One region of the Enterobacter sp. JBIWA008 genome, then DNA from elsewhere that is predicted to be linked to it. Evidence: predicted binding sites of a transcription regulator. Region 1 holds the regulator's gene; each other region holds the start of a gene.
The links. The regulator sigma-54, encoded in region 1, starts transcription at its own class of promoters, with help from an activator protein. The targets are predictions, from matches to a motif close to GTTGGCACANNTTTCGCTNT.
Positions count from the first base shown of each region.

Region 2: a site for sigma-54 is predicted at 2,166-2,185, ahead of glnA (glutamate--ammonia ligase). Genes of this name have one in related genera too.
Region 3: a site for sigma-54 is predicted at 2,048-2,067, ahead of glnK (P-II family nitrogen regulator). Genes of this name have one in related genera too.

Region 1 covers NZ_CP074149.1:4,294,375-4,299,816, forward strand. Annotated here, with positions in the region: gene KGP24_RS20835 (calcium/sodium antiporter) at 1-54, shown strand, start outside; gene kdsD (arabinose-5-phosphate isomerase KdsD) at 68-1,054, shown strand; gene kdsC (3-deoxy-manno-octulosonate-8-phosphatase KdsC) at 1,069-1,635, shown strand; gene lptC (LPS export ABC transporter periplasmic protein LptC) at 1,632-2,207, shown strand; gene lptA (lipopolysaccharide ABC transporter substrate-binding protein LptA) at 2,176-2,730, shown strand; gene lptB (LPS export ABC transporter ATP-binding protein) at 2,737-3,462, shown strand; gene rpoN (RNA polymerase factor sigma-54) at 3,510-4,943, shown strand; gene hpf (ribosome hibernation promoting factor) at 4,966-5,253, shown strand; gene ptsN (PTS IIA-like nitrogen regulatory protein PtsN) at 5,336-5,442, shown strand, end outside.
Region 2 covers NZ_CP074149.1:4,751,682-4,757,123, forward strand. Annotated here, with positions in the region: gene typA (ribosome-dependent GTPase TypA) at 70-1,893, opposite strand; gene glnA (glutamate--ammonia ligase) at 2,272-3,681, shown strand; gene glnL (nitrogen regulation protein NR(II)) at 3,853-4,902, shown strand; gene glnG (nitrogen regulation protein NR(I)) at 4,914-5,442, shown strand, end outside.
Region 3 covers NZ_CP074149.1:1,108,970-1,114,411, reverse strand. Annotated here, with positions in the region: gene tesB (acyl-CoA thioesterase II) at 1-237, shown strand, start outside; gene amtB (ammonium transporter AmtB) at 334-1,623, opposite strand; gene glnK (P-II family nitrogen regulator) at 1,659-1,997, opposite strand; gene KGP24_RS05390 (SmdB family multidrug efflux ABC transporter permease/ATP-binding protein) at 2,218-3,999, opposite strand; gene KGP24_RS05385 (SmdA family multidrug ABC transporter permease/ATP-binding protein) at 3,992-5,442, opposite strand, start outside.

The DNA.
Region 1 (5,442 bases):
TTTATCGTATGGATGGCGATGCTGTACTGGCTCTCGCCTCTTCTCTCTGGGTAAACGGAAACGCATTATGTCGCAAATAGAATTGCAGCCGGGTTTTGACTTTCAGAAAGCAGGCAAAAAGGTTCTGGAGATTGAACGTGAAGGTCTGGCGCAGTTAGATCGGTACATTAATCAGGATTTTAGTCTGGCATGTGAAAAGATGTTCTACTGTGCCGGCAAAGTCGTAGTGATGGGGATGGGTAAGTCCGGCCACATTGGACGCAAAATGGCGGCAACGTATGCCAGCACCGGAACCCCGTCCTTCTTTGTACATCCGGGGGAAGCCGCGCACGGTGACCTGGGGATGGTCACGCCGCAGGATATCGTCATCGCGCTGTCCAACTCCGGTGAGTCTAATGAAATTCTGGCTCTGATCCCGGTACTGAAGCGACTGCAGGTGCCGCTTATTTGCATGACCAGCCGTCCGGAAAGTAGCATGGCGCGGGCAGCCGATATTCACCTGTGCGTGAAAGTGCCCAAGGAGGCCTGCCCGCTCGGCCTGGCGCCGACGTCCAGCACCACCGCCGCGCTGGTTATGGGTGATGCGCTTGCCGTCGCGCTACTCGAAGCCCGCGGTTTTACGCCGGAAGATTTCGCGCTTTCTCATCCGGGGGGCGCGCTGGGGCGCAAGCTGCTGCTTCGGGTAAACGATATTATGCACACCGGGGATGAGATCCCTCACGTCAGTAAAGAAGCCTCCCTGCGTGATGCGCTGTTGGAAATCACCCGCAAAAATCTGGGTATGACGGTCGTGTGCGACGATCTGATGAAAATTCAGGGGATCTTCACCGATGGCGACCTGCGCCGCGTGTTCGATATGGGTGTTGATGTCCGCACGCTCGGCATTGCCGATGTGATGACGCCGGGCGGCATCCGCGTGCGTCCGGGTACGCTGGCCGTGGATGTATTGAACCTGATGCAGTCCCGCCATATCACCTCCGTTATGGTTGCCGATGGCGACCAGTTGCTGGGTGTGGTACATATGCATGATCTGCTGCGCGCAGGCGTAGTGTAATGAAGGATAAGACAATGAGTAATGCGGGTGCATCCCTTGCAACCTGTTATGGTCCGGTCAGTACCCAGATGATGGCAAAGGCGGAAAACATTCGTCTGCTCATCCTGGATGTGGATGGAGTACTCTCCGATGGCCTGATTTACATGGGCAATAATGGTGAAGAGCTGAAAGCGTTTAACGTTCGCGACGGCTATGGTATCCGCTGTGCGCTCACTTCAGGTATCGAGGTGGCTATCATCACCGGACGAAAAGCTAAACTGGTAGAAGACCGCTGTGAAACCTTAGGAATTACCCATCTGTATCAGGGTCAATCCGATAAGATGGCGGCGTTTAATGATTTACTGGGTAAACTGGCTATCGCACCTGAAAACGTGGCCTACGTCGGGGACGATCTGATTGACTGGCACGTGATGGCTCAAGTCGGGCTAAGCATTGCCGTTGCCGATGCGCATCCGCTGCTGATCCCGCGCGCTGACTACGTTACCCATATCAACGGGGGCCGTGGTGCCGTACGTGAAGTCTGCGATCTGCTTCTGCTGGCGCAGGGCATGCTAGATGAGGCCAAAGGGCAATCGATATGAGTAAAACCAGACGCTGGATTATCATTTTGCTGTCGCTTGTCGCACTGGTCTTGATTGGCGTGAACCTTGCCGATCGCGACGATACGCAAACGGAAGTGGTCAACAATAACGATCCAACCTATAAAAGCGATCACAGCGAGACTGTGGTCTACAGCCCGGAAGGTGCGCTGAACTATCGCCTGATTGCTCAGCATGTTGAATATTTTTCAGATGATGGTATTTCGTGGTTTACCCAGCCTGTCATGACCACATTTGATAAGGATAAAGTGCCGACGTGGTCAATTAAGTCAGATCGGGCAAAACTGACAAATGACCGTATGCTTTATCTGTATGGCCATGTTGAAGTCAACGCCCTGACCGCTGACTCGCAACTGCGAAAAATTACGACGGATAATGCCCAGATTAACCTGGTAACCCAGGACGTGACCTCGCAGGATCTGGTCACACTGTATGGCACAACATTTAATTCCAGCGGTTTGAGAATGCGCGGGAACTTACGCAGCAAGAACGCCGAGCTGATTGAAAAGGTTAGAACCTCCTATGAAATTCAAAACAAACAAACTCAGCCTTAAAGTAATTATCGCCAGCGCGATGCTGGCGACCAGTCTCCCCGCGCTTGCTGTAACGGGCGATACCGACCAACCGATCCATATCGAGTCCGATACCCAGTCTCTCGATATGCAGGGCAACGTCGTCACCTTCACGGGTAACGTCGTCATGACCCAGGGCACCATCAAAATTAACGCCGACAAAGTGGTCGTGACCCGTCCGGGTGGCGAGCAGGGCAAAGAGATTATCGATGGCTATGGTAATCCGGCGACCTTCTATCAAATGCAGGACAACGGCAAGCCGGTGAAAGGCCGCGCCACGCACATGCATTATGAGCTGGCGAAGGACCTGGTCATCCTGACCGGAAACGCGTATCTGGAACAGTTGGATAGCAACATTACCGGCGACCAGATTACCTATCTGGTGAAAGAGCAAAAAATGCAGGCCTCCAGCGAGAAAGGCAAACGCGTCACGACCGTACTGGTTCCGTCGCAGCTGCAGGACAAAGGCAAAGGCCAGGCCCCGGCACAGAAGAAGAGTAACTAATTCGTTATGGCAACATTAACTGCAAAGAATCTCGCTAAGGCCTATAAGGGCCGCCGTGTCGTAGAAGATGTCAGTCTGACCGTCAACTCCGGCGAAATTGTAGGGCTGCTTGGCCCTAACGGTGCGGGTAAAACCACCACCTTCTACATGGTCGTTGGCATTGTGCCGCGCGATGCCGGCAACATTATCATTGATGATGAAGATATTAGCCTTCTGCCTCTGCACGCGCGCGCGCGTCGCGGGATCGGCTATCTGCCGCAGGAAGCCTCCATTTTCCGTCGTCTCAGCGTTTACGACAACCTGATGGCGGTCCTGCAAATTCGTAACGATCTGACCAGCGAACAGCGTCAGGATCGTGCCAACGAGCTGATGGAAGAGTTCCACATTGAGCATCTGCGCGACAGCCTTGGTCAGGCACTCTCCGGGGGTGAACGCCGTCGCGTTGAGATTGCGCGTGCGCTGGCCGCAAACCCGAAATTTATCCTTCTGGATGAACCGTTTGCTGGCGTTGACCCGATCTCGGTTATCGACATTAAACGTATCATTGAGCACCTGCGTGACAGCGGTCTTGGCGTACTGATCACCGACCATAACGTCCGTGAAACGCTGGCCGTATGTGAACGCGCGTATATTGTGAGCCAGGGCAATCTGATCGCCCACGGTACGCCGCAGCAGATCCTCGAAGACGATCATGTTAAGCGCGTCTATCTTGGGGAAGACTTCCGACTCTGATAGGGTAGAGGTAACGTAACGCCGAACCGGAGAAAAATGCTCTGAACATGAAGCAAGGTTTGCAATTAAGGCTCAGCCAACAACTGGCGATGACGCCGCAGCTACAGCAGGCAATTCGCCTGTTGCAACTGTCCACGTTAGAACTTCAGCAGGAGCTCCAGCAGGCGCTGGACAGCAACCCCCTGCTGGAACAAACCGATCTTCATGACGAGGTAGATACCCAGCAATCTCAGGATACAGAAGCGCTCGACACCGCGGATGCACTCGAACAAAAAGAGATGCCCGACGAGCTACCGCTGGATGCAAGCTGGGATGAAATTTACACCGCCGGAACCCCTTCCGGTACGCGTGCAGACTACCAGGATGATGAGCTACCGGTCTATCAGGGCGAAACCACCCAGTCGCTGCAGGATTACCTGATGTGGCAGGTGGAGCTGACTCCCTTCTCCGATACCGACCGCGCGATTGCCACGTCAATTGTCGATGCCGTTGACGACACCGGCTATTTGACCGTCACGCTGGACGATATTCTGGAAAGCATGGGCGACGACGAGATTGAGCTTGAGGAAGTTGAAGCCGTACTGAAGCGCATCCAGCGTTTCGATCCGATAGGCGTGGCCGCAAAAGATCTGCGTGACTGCCTGCTGATCCAGCTTTCTCAATTCAGCAAAGAGACGCCATGGCTCGACGAGGCGCGCTTAATCATCAGCGATCATCTGGATCTGTTGGCCAACCACGATTTCCGCTCCCTGATGCGCGTCACGCGCCTGAAAGAAGAGGTGCTGAAAGAAGCGGTGAATCTGATCCAGTCGCTCGATCCGCGCCCGGGACAGTCGATCCAGACCAGCGAGCCCGAATACGTCATTCCGGACGTACTGGTCAGAAAACATAATGACCGCTGGGTCGTTGAACTGAACTCAGACAGCATCCCTCGCCTGCAAATCAATCAGCAGTATGCCTCCATGTGCACCAGCGCGCGTAACGACTCCGACAATCAATATATTCGTAGCAATCTTCAGGAAGCGCGATGGCTGATCAAAAGTCTGGAGAGCCGAAATGATACGCTGCTACGCGTCAGCCGCTGTATTGTCGAACAGCAGCAGGCTTTCTTTGAGCAGGGCGAAGAGTATATGAAACCGATGGTGCTGGCGGATATCGCCCAGGCCGTCGAAATGCATGAATCAACCATTTCCCGTGTCACCACGCAGAAGTATCTGCACAGTCCACGCGGTATTTTTGAGCTTAAGTATTTTTTCTCCAGCCATGTGAATACCGAGGGCGGCGGTGAAGCGTCGTCAACGGCCATTCGTGCCCTGGTGAAGAAGTTGATCGCCGCGGAGAACCCCGCGAAGCCACTAAGCGACAGTAAGTTAACCACCATGCTGTCCGATCAGGGTATTATGGTGGCACGACGTACTGTTGCGAAGTATCGAGAGTCTTTATCCATTCCGCCGTCCAACCAGCGTAAACAGCTGGTCTGACACAACCGATAAGGAAGACACTATGCAGCTCAACATCACTGGACAAAACGTCGAAATTACTGAGGCTTTACGCGACTTCGTGAACGCGAAGTTTGCAAAACTCGAGCAGTATTTCGAAAGGATCAATCAGGTCTATATTGTGTTGAAAGTGGAGAAAGTGACTCATATCTCGGATGCCACCCTGCATGTTAACGGGGGTGAACTGCATGCCAGTGCGGAAGGGCAAGACATGTACGCGGCTATCGACGGCTTAATTGATAAGCTTGCACGACAGCTCAATAAACATAAAGATAAACTGAAACAACACTAATTGTCCGGGCAGTTAACGGGTGCAGGAAGGCCTGTTGTGAAACACAACAGGCCATTTGTACAGTTAGCGCTTAGGTGAAATTATGATGAACAACGATTCCGCTCTTCAACTGAGCAATGTCCTTAACCAGGAATGTACCCGCAGTGCGGTTCACTGCCAGAGCAAAAAACGTGCGCTGGAGATCATCAG
Region 2 (5,442 bases), 460 kb from region 1:
GCTGAGAAATCAGCGGCTTTTTAGCTGCCGGGTGGCGCGTACGCTTACCCGGCCTACGGATTGACCGTATTAGTCTTCTTTCGCACCGCGCATAGCACGCTTACGATCGTTCTCGGTCAGGTGACGTTTACGGATACGAATTGACTGTGGAGTCACTTCTACCAGTTCGTCATCATCGATGAATTCCAGAGCCTGCTCCAGAGTCATCTTGATCGGTGGAACCAGAACCGTTGCTTCGTCAGTACCGGACGCACGCATGTTGGTCAGTTTCTTACCGGTCAGGCAGTTTACGGTCAGGTCGTTAGAACGACTGTGAATACCGATGATCTGGCCTTCGTAAACTTCAGCACCGTGACCCAGGAACAGCTTGCCGCGATCCTGCAGACCGAACAGCGCAAACGCAACCGCTTTACCCTGACCGTTGGAGATCAGCACGCCGTTGTTACGCTGGCCCACTTCGCCCGGACGCACGTCGTCGTAGTGGCTGAAGGTGGAGTAAAGCAGACCGGTACCGGAGGTCATGGTCATGAACTCTGAACGGAAGCCGATCAAGCCACGGCTTGGGATCACGTAGTCGAGACGTACGCGGCCTTTGCCATCTGGATTCATGTTTTTCAGGTCGCCTTTACGCTCACCCAGAGCCTGCATCACAGAACCCTGATGCTGCTCTTCAACGTCCAGCGTGACGTTTTCGAACGGCTCTTGTTTACGGCCGTCGATTTCGCGGAAGATAACTTTCGGACGGGAAACCGCCATTTCGAAACCTTCACGACGCATGTTTTCGATCAGAACAGACAGGTGCAGCTCACCACGACCCGAAACGCGGAATGCATCAGCGTCTTCGGTTTCTTCAACGCGCAGCGCAACGTTGTGTACCAGCTCTTTGTTCAGGCGGTCAAGGATCTGACGAGAGGTAACGAATTTACCTTCTTTACCACAGAACGGAGAGGTGTTGACGTTGAAGAACATGGATACGGTTGGTTCATCAACGGACAGAGCTGGCAGCGCTTCGACGTTCTGCGGATCGCAAATGGTGTCGGAGATGTTCAGTTCACCCAGACCGGTGATAGCGATGATGTCGCCCGCTTCCGCAACGTCACTCTCGATACGCTCAAGACCCAGGTGGGTCAGTACTTTACCGACTTTACCGTTACGGGTTTTGCCTTCGCTATCGATGATAGTAACCTGCTGGTTAGGCTTCACTTTACCGCGCTTGATACGACCAATGCCGATTACGCCAACGTAGTTGTTGTAGTCGAGCTGAGAGATCTGCATCTGCAGGGTGCCGTCGAGATCGACGTTTGGCGCAGGAACTCGGTCAACAATCGCCTGATACAGCGGGGTCATGTCTTCAGCCATGTCTTCGTGGTCCAGACCAGCGATACCGTTCAGCGCAGAGGCGTAAACGATAGGGAAGTCCAGCTGCTCGTCGGTCGCGTCGAGGTTAACGAACAGGTCGAAGACCTGGTCAACAACCCAGTCAGGACGCGCGCCAGGGCGGTCAACTTTGTTGATAACAACGATTGGCTTCAGACCATGGGCAAAAGCTTTTTTGGTCACGAAGCGCGTCTGTGGCATTGGGCCATCCATTGCGTCAACGACCAGCAGAACGGAGTCTACCATGGACATTACACGTTCAACTTCACCACCGAAGTCGGCGTGCCCTGGGGTATCAACGATGTTGATACGGTAGTCATTCCATTTAATCGCGGTGTTTTTAGCGAGGATGGTAATCCCACGCTCTTTCTCCAAATCGTTGGAGTCCATCACGCGTTCTTGGGTTTCGGCACGCGCATCAAACGTACCGGATTGCTGCAGCAGCTTGTCAACCAGGGTAGTTTTACCATGGTCTACGTGCGCGATGATGGCGATGTTACGCAAATTTTCGATCACAACTTTGCCTCAGGCATTTAGAAATAGCGCGTTATTGTACACGGATTAATCGCACTACAAAACAGGATCACAAACATCCCCCGCAAACAAGTATTGCAGAGATGCTTTGTGATCGCTTTCACGGAGCGGTAAAAGGGCACTTTAACGTAAATTGCACCAATATGGTGCTCAATGTTCACATTGAAGCACTATACTGGTGCAACAAATCCATCGTGGTGCAGCCCTTTTGCACTATGGTGCGCATGATAACGCCTTTTTGGGGTGTTTTAAAAGTTGGCACAGATTTCGCTTTATAAAAAATACATGGCACCAGCCAGTACAAACAGAAATTGAAGACCTCGTTACCACGACGACAATGACCAATCTGGAGAGTTAAGTATGTCCGCTGAACACGTTTTGACGATGCTGAACGAACATGAAGTGAAGTTTGTTGATCTGCGCTTCACCGATACCAAAGGTAAAGAACAGCACGTCACAATCCCTGCTCATCAGGTGAACGCCGAATTCTTTGAAGAAGGCAAAATGTTTGACGGCTCCTCCATTGGTGGCTGGAAAGGCATTAACGAATCCGACATGGTTCTGATGCCAGATGCGACCACTGCGGTCATTGATCCGTTCTTCGAAGAACCAACCCTGATCATCCGTTGCGACATCCTCGAGCCAGGCACGCTGCAGGGCTACGACCGCGACCCACGTTCTATCGCGAAACGCGCTGAAGAGTACCTGCGTTCTACCGGCATCGCAGACACCGTTCTGTTCGGGCCAGAGCCAGAATTCTTCCTGTTCGATGACATCCGTTTCGGTGCCTCTATTTCTGGCTCCCACGTGGCTATCGACGACATCGAAGGTGCATGGAACTCCTCCACCAAATACGAAGGTGGTAACAAAGGTCACCGTCCTGGCGTGAAAGGCGGTTACTTCCCGGTTCCTCCGGTCGACTCTGCGCAGGACATCCGTTCCACCATGTGTCTGGTGATGGAAGAGATGGGCCTGGTTGTTGAAGCTCACCACCACGAAGTGGCGACTGCTGGTCAGAACGAAGTGGCAACCCGCTTCAACACCATGACCAAAAAAGCGGACGAAATTCAGATCTACAAATATGTTGTGCACAACGTTGCGCACCGTTTCGGTAAAACCGCGACCTTCATGCCAAAACCAATGTTTGGCGATAACGGTTCCGGTATGCACTGCCACATGTCTCTGTCCAAGAACGGTACTAACCTGTTCTCTGGCGACAAATATGCCGGTCTGTCCGAGCAGGCGCTGTATTACATCGGCGGTGTAATCAAACACGCTAAAGCGATCAACGCCCTGGCGAACCCAACCACGAACTCCTACAAGCGTCTGGTCCCGGGCTACGAAGCGCCAGTGATGCTGGCCTACTCTGCGCGTAACCGTTCTGCTTCTATCCGTATCCCGGTGGTGGCTTCTCCTAAAGCGCGTCGTATCGAAGTGCGCTTCCCGGACCCAGCGGCTAACCCATACCTGTGCTTCGCAGCGCTGCTGATGGCCGGTCTGGACGGTATCAAGAACAAGATCCACCCTGGCGAAGCGATGGACAAAAACCTGTACGACCTGCCGCCAGAAGAAGCGAAAGAGATCCCACAGGTTGCTGGTTCTCTGGAAGAAGCCCTGCAGGCGCTGGACGCAGACCGCGAGTTCCTGACTGCAGGTGGCGTATTCACTGACGACGCTATCGATGCTTACATCGCCCTGCGTATGGAAGAGAACGACCGCGTGCGTATGACGCCACACCCGGTAGAGTTCGAGCTGTACTACAGCGTTTAATTAAAGTTGTTTTACCCGGCGTGATAAGCGCCGGGGGTAGTTGCCGTGGAAACTTTTAGCCCATCTCCGGATGGGCTTTTTTCTCCACCAACAACCTGATCTCACGCGCTTTTTACGCCGAAAACGCTATACTGCACTAAATTAGTGCAAACGACTCCAGGAGACTGCTGAATGGCAACTGGCACGCTGCCCGATGCTGGGCAGATCCTCAATTCTTTGATTAACAGCATTTTGCTGGTCGATGACGAGCTGGCCGTTCATTACGCCAACCCGGCGGCGCAGCAGCTGCTCGCTCAAAGCGCACGTAAACTGTTCGGCACCCCGCTTCCTGAACTCCTGAGCTATTTTTCGCTGAATATTGGCCTGATGCAGGAAAGTTTGCAGGCTGGCCAGGGGTTTACCGATAACGAAGTGACGCTGGTGATCGACGGGCGCTCGCACATTCTGTCGCTTACCGCGCAGCGTCTTCCCGATGGGATGATCCTGCTGGAAATGGCGCCGATGGATAATCAGCGTCGACTGAGCCAGGAGCAGCTTCAGCATGCGCAGCAAATTGCCGCCCGGGATCTGGTGCGCGGTCTGGCGCATGAAATCAAAAACCCGCTGGGTGGGTTACGCGGCGCGGCGCAGCTTCTGACCAAGGCGCTGCCCGACCCCGCGCTGGCGGAGTATACCAACGTCATCATTGAGCAGGCGGACCGTCTGCGGAACCTGGTAGACCGTCTTCTCGGTCCGCAGCAGCCGGGAATGCACGTCACTGAAAGCATCCATAAAGTGGCTGAGCGGGTGGTGAAGCTCGTCTCAATGGAGCTGCCGGAGAACGTCACGCTGGTACGTGATTACGACCCAAGCCTGCCGGAACTGGCCCATGACCCGGACCAGATTGAGCAGGTTCTGTTGAATATTGTGCGTAATGCCCTGCAGGCGCTGGGGCCCGACGGGGGCGAGATTATTTTACGCACCCGTACCGCCTTCCAGCTCACCTTACACGGCGTGCGCTACCGGCTGGCGGCCCGAATCGACGTTGAGGATAACGGGCCCGGCATTCCATCGCATCTGCAGGATACCCTGTTCTACCCGATGGTAAGCGGTCGCGAAGGCGGGACCGGCCTGGGCTTATCCATTGCCCGAAGTTTGATCGATCAACACTCCGGAAAAATTGAATTTACCAGTTGGCCGGGACATACCGAGTTTTCGGTTTTCCTGCCGATTAAAAAATAAAGGTGACGTTTATGCAACGAGGGATAGTCTGGGTAGTCGATGACGATAGCTCCATCCGTTGGGTGCTTGAACGCGCGCTCACAGGGGTGGGCTTAAGCTGCACGACGTTTGAGAGCGGCAGCGAAGTGCTTGACGCACTCACCACCAAAACGCCAGATGTTCTGCTGTCGGATATTCGTATGCCGGGCATGGACGGGCTGGCGCTGTTAAAGCAGATCAAACAACGCCACCCTATGCTTCCGGTCATCATAATGACCGCGCACTCCGATCTGGATGCCGCAGTGAGCGCCTATCAGCAAGGGGCGTTCGATTACCTGCCCAAACCCTTTGATATCGACGAAGCGGTGGCGCTGGTTGAGCGCGCGATCAGCCATTATCAGGAGCAGCAACAGCCGCGCCACGCGCCCGATTTTGGGCCAACGACAGACATCATCGGTGAAGCGCCGGCGATGCAGGACGTGTTTCGCATTATCGGTCGTTTGTCCCGCTCGTCCATCAGCGTATTGATTAACGGTGAATCGGGAACCGGTAAAGAGCTTG
Region 3 (5,442 bases), 1.6 Mb from region 1:
CCGGTGGCGCTGCAGCCGCACGGCGTTGGTTTCCTGGAAAAAGGGATGCAAGTCGCGACGATCGATCACTCCATGTGGTTCCACCGTCCATTCAACATGAATGAGTGGCTGCTTTACAGCGTGGAGAGTACGTCAGCGTCGAGTGCACGCGGGTTTGTGCGCGGGGAGTTTTATACTCAGGATGGCGTGCTGGTGGCTTCTACCGTACAGGAAGGGGTGATGCGTAATCGCGGGTGATTGTGTACGGCCTGATGCCCTCACCCTGCCCCTCTCCCACAGGGAGAGGGAATACACATTAAAAACGGCAACCTTTGGTTGCCGTTTTGCTGTTTATCAGGCGTTATACGCATTCTCGCCGTGGCTGTTGACGTCCAGACCTTCACGCTCCTGCTCTTCCGGTACGCGCAGGCCAACCGTCATATCCGCCAGCTTATAGCCAATGAAAGCGACAACGGCAGACCAGACAACGGTGATAGCAATACTTTCCAGCTGTACCAGCACCTGATGAACCATGGTGACGCCTTCTGCGTAGCCCACGCCACCGAGCGATTTCGCGGCAAAGATACCGGTCATGATACAACCAACGATGCCGCACACGCCGTGAACACCAAACACATCGCATGGGTCGTCAACGCGCAGCAGACGTTTCAGTGCGGTCACGCCCCACAGACCCGCCAGACCGGACACCAGGCCGACCAGCAGCGCACCGCCTACACCGACATAACCACATGCTGGCGTAATGCCAACCAGACCGGCAATGGCACCCGAACAGGCACCCAGCAGAGAAGGTTTACCGCGTACCGCCCACTCGCCAAACACCCAGGAGAGGATTGCCCCCGCCGTGGCCACAACGGTGTTCACGAAGGCCAGCGCGGCGATTTCGTTTGCTGCACTTGCCGAGCCGGCGTTGAAGCCAAACCAGCCAAAGTAGAGGATAGCCGTACCGGTAAACACCATCGGCAGGTTGTGCGGTTTGAACGCTTCTTTACCGAAGCCCACGCGTTTGCCAATCAGGTAGGCACCCACCAGACCCGCTACCGCGGCGTTGATGTGTACAACGGTACCGCCCGCAAAGTCCAGCGCACCATGCGTTGCCAGCAGACCGCCCCCCCAGACCATGTGCGCAATCGGCACATAGGAGAGCGTCAGCCAAACCACCACGAAGATCAGGACGGCAGAGAAACGAATACGCTCGGCGAGCGCGCCCACAATAAGCCCGACGGTAATACAGGCGAAGGAGCCCTGGAACGCAACGTGGATGTACTGATAGAAGCTGCCCATCAGCGCGGTCAGCTCAATATTTTTCAGCATCACCCAGTCGAAGTTACCAAAGAACGCGTTGCCCGTGCCGAACGCCAGCGAGTAACCGTAAACCACCCACAGCACGCAGACCAGTGCAAACGTCACGGCAACCTGCGTCAGCATGGAGAGAACGTTTTTGCCACGGATCAGGCCGCCGTAGAACAGCGCAATGCCCGGAATTGACATGAACAGCACCAGCGCGGTGCTGATCATCATAAAGGCGTTGTCGGCTTTGTCGACCACCGCAGGGGTAGCAGCCAGCGCCAGGCCCGGCAGCAGTGCCAGCGAACCCAGACCCGTTTTGAGTGTTGCTATCTTCATTTTCTCGATCCCTATCACTGTGTGCCAGGAGTTACTTACAGAGCCGCTTCGTCAGATTCGCCGGTACGAATGCGAATGACGCGCTGCAGTTCGGCAACGAAAATTTTGCCGTCGCCAATTTTGCCGGTATAGGCCGCTTTGCTAATGACATCAATGACTTCATCAAGCTGATCGTCAGCAATCGCGACATCAATTTTTACTTTTGGCAGGAAGTTAACGCTGTATTCCGCCCCGCGATAAAGCTCGGCATGACCCTTCTGACGACCAAAGCCTTTCACTTCGGTGACAGTCAGTCCCTGAATACCCATAGAAGACAACGCTTCACGCACGTCTTCGAGTTTGAATGGTTTGATTACAACCGTAACCAGCTTCATAGATCCCCTCCAGTCAGAATTCGGTAATGGCCGTAGCTTACGCAGAAGGTATTGCAAGGGGTGTGCCAGAAATGAAAACGAGGGGGAACAACGGTGCGATGAGCGTTACGCGGTTCTGTTCAACGCGTAGGTGAAAAAAAACGCACCATGCCGGTGCAGGGTGCGTTTCAGTTTTGCACCAACAGGAATGACCGTTAGCGCGTCGCCTCATTTTAGTGCATCAGGCGCTAAGCGACTCTTCATCACGCGCGCTAGCCGCCAGCTCTTCGCCCGCCAGCTGCAGCTGGTACATCTGCCAGTAGCGCCCTTTTGCTTCCAGCAGTTCACGGTGCGTACCGCGTTCAACGGCCTGTCCGCGATGTAGCACCAGAATGGTATCGGCATCGACTATAGTGGAAAGACGGTGGGCAATCACCACCAGCGTCGTATGGTCGCGGACCGCGGCCAGCGCCTGCTGGATGGCCTGCTCGGTGCCGGAGTCAATACTGGCCGTGGCTTCATCCAGAATCAGTATCTGCGGCGTTTCAATCAGGACGCGTGCCAGCGCCAGGAGCTGCTTTTGCCCGACGGAGAGATTGTTACCCTGCTCGCCCAGTTTGGTATTGATCCCATCGCTAAACCCGCGCGCCAGCTCTGCCAGCTGCACTTTTTCCAGCACGTCCCAGACCTGCTCCTGGGAGTAGTCTCGCCCCAGGGTCACGTTGGCGTAGAAGGTATCGGCCAGCACGACCGGATCCTGCTGCACCATCGCGACGCCTTTACGCAACACGGTGTGGCTGAGAGACGCGAGCGGGCGCCCGTCGAGGCGGATTTCGCCGTGCGTGACCGGGTAATAGCCCATCAACAGGCTGGCAAGCGTGCTCTTACCGCTGCCGGTATGCCCCACCAGCGCCACGAAACCGCGCGACGGAACGTCAAGCGTGATGTCCTGCAGCACCAGCCGGTCTTCGCGATAGGCAAACGAGACGTTATCAAAGGCGATAGTCCCGCTTTGCAGAGGTCGCTCGTCATTGCCGTAGGCCTGGCGCGGCCTGTCCATCAGCTCAAACACGCGCTCACCGGCGACAACCGCCTGCTGCAGCATCGATTGCTGGGTGGTAAGCTCGATCAGCGGCTCGTTAAGACGCCCGAGATAGCTGATAAAGGCGTACAGCACGCCCACTTCGATCGTACCGTTTGAGCTCAGCCCAAAGAGCATCAGCAGCCCGCAAAGCACCAGCGCCGAGAAAAGGCTCAGCAGCGGACGCAGCAGGAAACCATCAAGCCGCAGCGTCTGCATACGCGCCATGTAGTGCGAACGGCTGGCTTCACCCATGCGTTCGCCAAAGCGCGCCTGCTGGCGGAACTGCTGGATGACGCTCATGCCGTTGATCACTTCGTTGAAGCCATCGTTGATGTCGGCCAGATAAGCGCGCACCCGACGCACGATTGGCGTGCTGTAGCGCTGGTAAATGACCATGACAATCAGCACTGCCGGGAAGATGGTGATCGCCACCAGCGCCATGCGCCAGTCAAGGCTGAACATCGCCACCAGCATCGCGCCAATCAGCGCTGCGCTGCGCAATACGGTTGCCACCACGGTGACGTACAGATCGCGGATCACCTCGGTATCGTTGGTCACGCGCGAAATCACCTGCCCGACCGGCTGGGTATCAAACTCGCTGAGCGGCTGGCGAAGCGCCGCGTCCATCACATCCGTACGCAGCTGCTGAACGACGCCCACGGCTGCACGGTTAAACAGCAGCGACTGAGCATAGTGCAGCCCTGCCGCCGCCAGCTGCAGGCCAACGTAGGCCGCGCCTAAGCCCGCCACCAGCCCCAGCGGAAGGTAGCGTTTGGCGACCATGTTGTCGATGAAGTAGCTAATGAGCAGCGGACCGCTCACTTCAGCAATCGCCGCTATCCAGAGCAAAAGCACGGCCACGGAGAGCGGTTTACGCCACGGCGAGCCGTAGGCCAGCAGACGTTTGAGCGTCGGCCACATCGTTCCGAGCTTACGCATTGGCGGCCTCCTCATCCTGCTCCGGCGCATCGTCCAGTGCCGCCTCAAGCTGTTGATAGCGGTACATATCGCGATACCAGCCCGGCTGCTCGGCAAGCGCTTCATGCTGCCCGCGCTGGGCAATGTGCCCGTGTTGTAAGACCAGAATTTCGCTGGCTTCGGTGAGCGCCGACAAACGGTGGGCGCTGATAATCACCGTGCGGCCGTCGCCCCACTGTCGCAGGTTATGCAGGATCTGATGCTCGGTACGGCCGTCCACGGCGGAAAGCGCATCATCCAGAATCAGGATTTCAGCATTCAGCAGCAGGGCGCGGGCAATGGAGATACGCTGTTTTTGCCCCCCGGACAGCATGACGCCACGTTCCCCCACTTCCGTTTCGTACCCCTGCGGCAGACGCAAAATATCATCATGAACGCTTGCCAGACGCGCCACGTGTTCAATCTCGTCCTGCGTCGCCCCAGGGCGTCCAAGGGCAATGTTGTTCGCCACGGTGTCCGAAAATAAAAACGGCGTCTGGCTGACGACCGCCAGACGGCCACGCCACTCGTCCAGGAGCAGGTTCGTCAGGGGGATATCATGAAAACGAATATCGCCCTCGGTGACGTCAAAGTGGCGCTGAAGCAGAGAGAGCACGGTACTTTTGCCGGATCCCGTCGGGCCGCAGATGCCCAGCATCTGCCCTGGCTGCAGGGTAAAGCTGACGTTTTCCAGTACCGGATGCTCCGTATGCGGATAGATAAACTGCCGGACGTCGACGGTCATGACGCCGCGCCCTTCAGGTACGGCTTCGCTACCGTCAATGACTACCGGCGCTTCGGCCAGCATGGCGCGAATGCGGCTATAGGCGGCGCTGCCGCGCTCCACGATGTTAAACATCCAGGCCAACGCCAGCATCGGCCAGATCATGAGACCCAGATACATCGCAAAGCTGGTCAATTGCCCCAGGGTAAGCGTGCCCTGCACCACCATCCAGCTTCCGCCGCCAATGGCCAGCATATTTGCCATGCCAATCGCAATATAAATCGTCGGGTCAAACCGGGCGTCGATACGCGCGACGCGCATGTTCTTCGCCCCCGTGTCTGCCGCATCGGCCGCAAAAAGCGCAGACTGCCGGTCTTCCAGACCAAACGCTTTGATCATGCGGATGCTGGTCATGCTCTCCTGGGTGCGATCGTTCAGAGACGAAAACGCCGCCTGCGCCAGCTTGAAGCGCTCGTGCAGCTGTTCACCATAGCGATTGATCGCCAGCGCCATGATCGGCATCGGCAGCAGGGCGAGCAGTGTCAGCTGCCAGCTGATCTGCGTGGACATGACGATCAGCACCGCGCAGCCCATCACCAGCGAGTCCACCAGCGTCAGCACCCCTTCCCCGGCGGCAAAGACCACGCGATCGACGTCGTTAGTCGCGCGGGCGATGAGATCCCCGGTGCGATGGCGCAGAT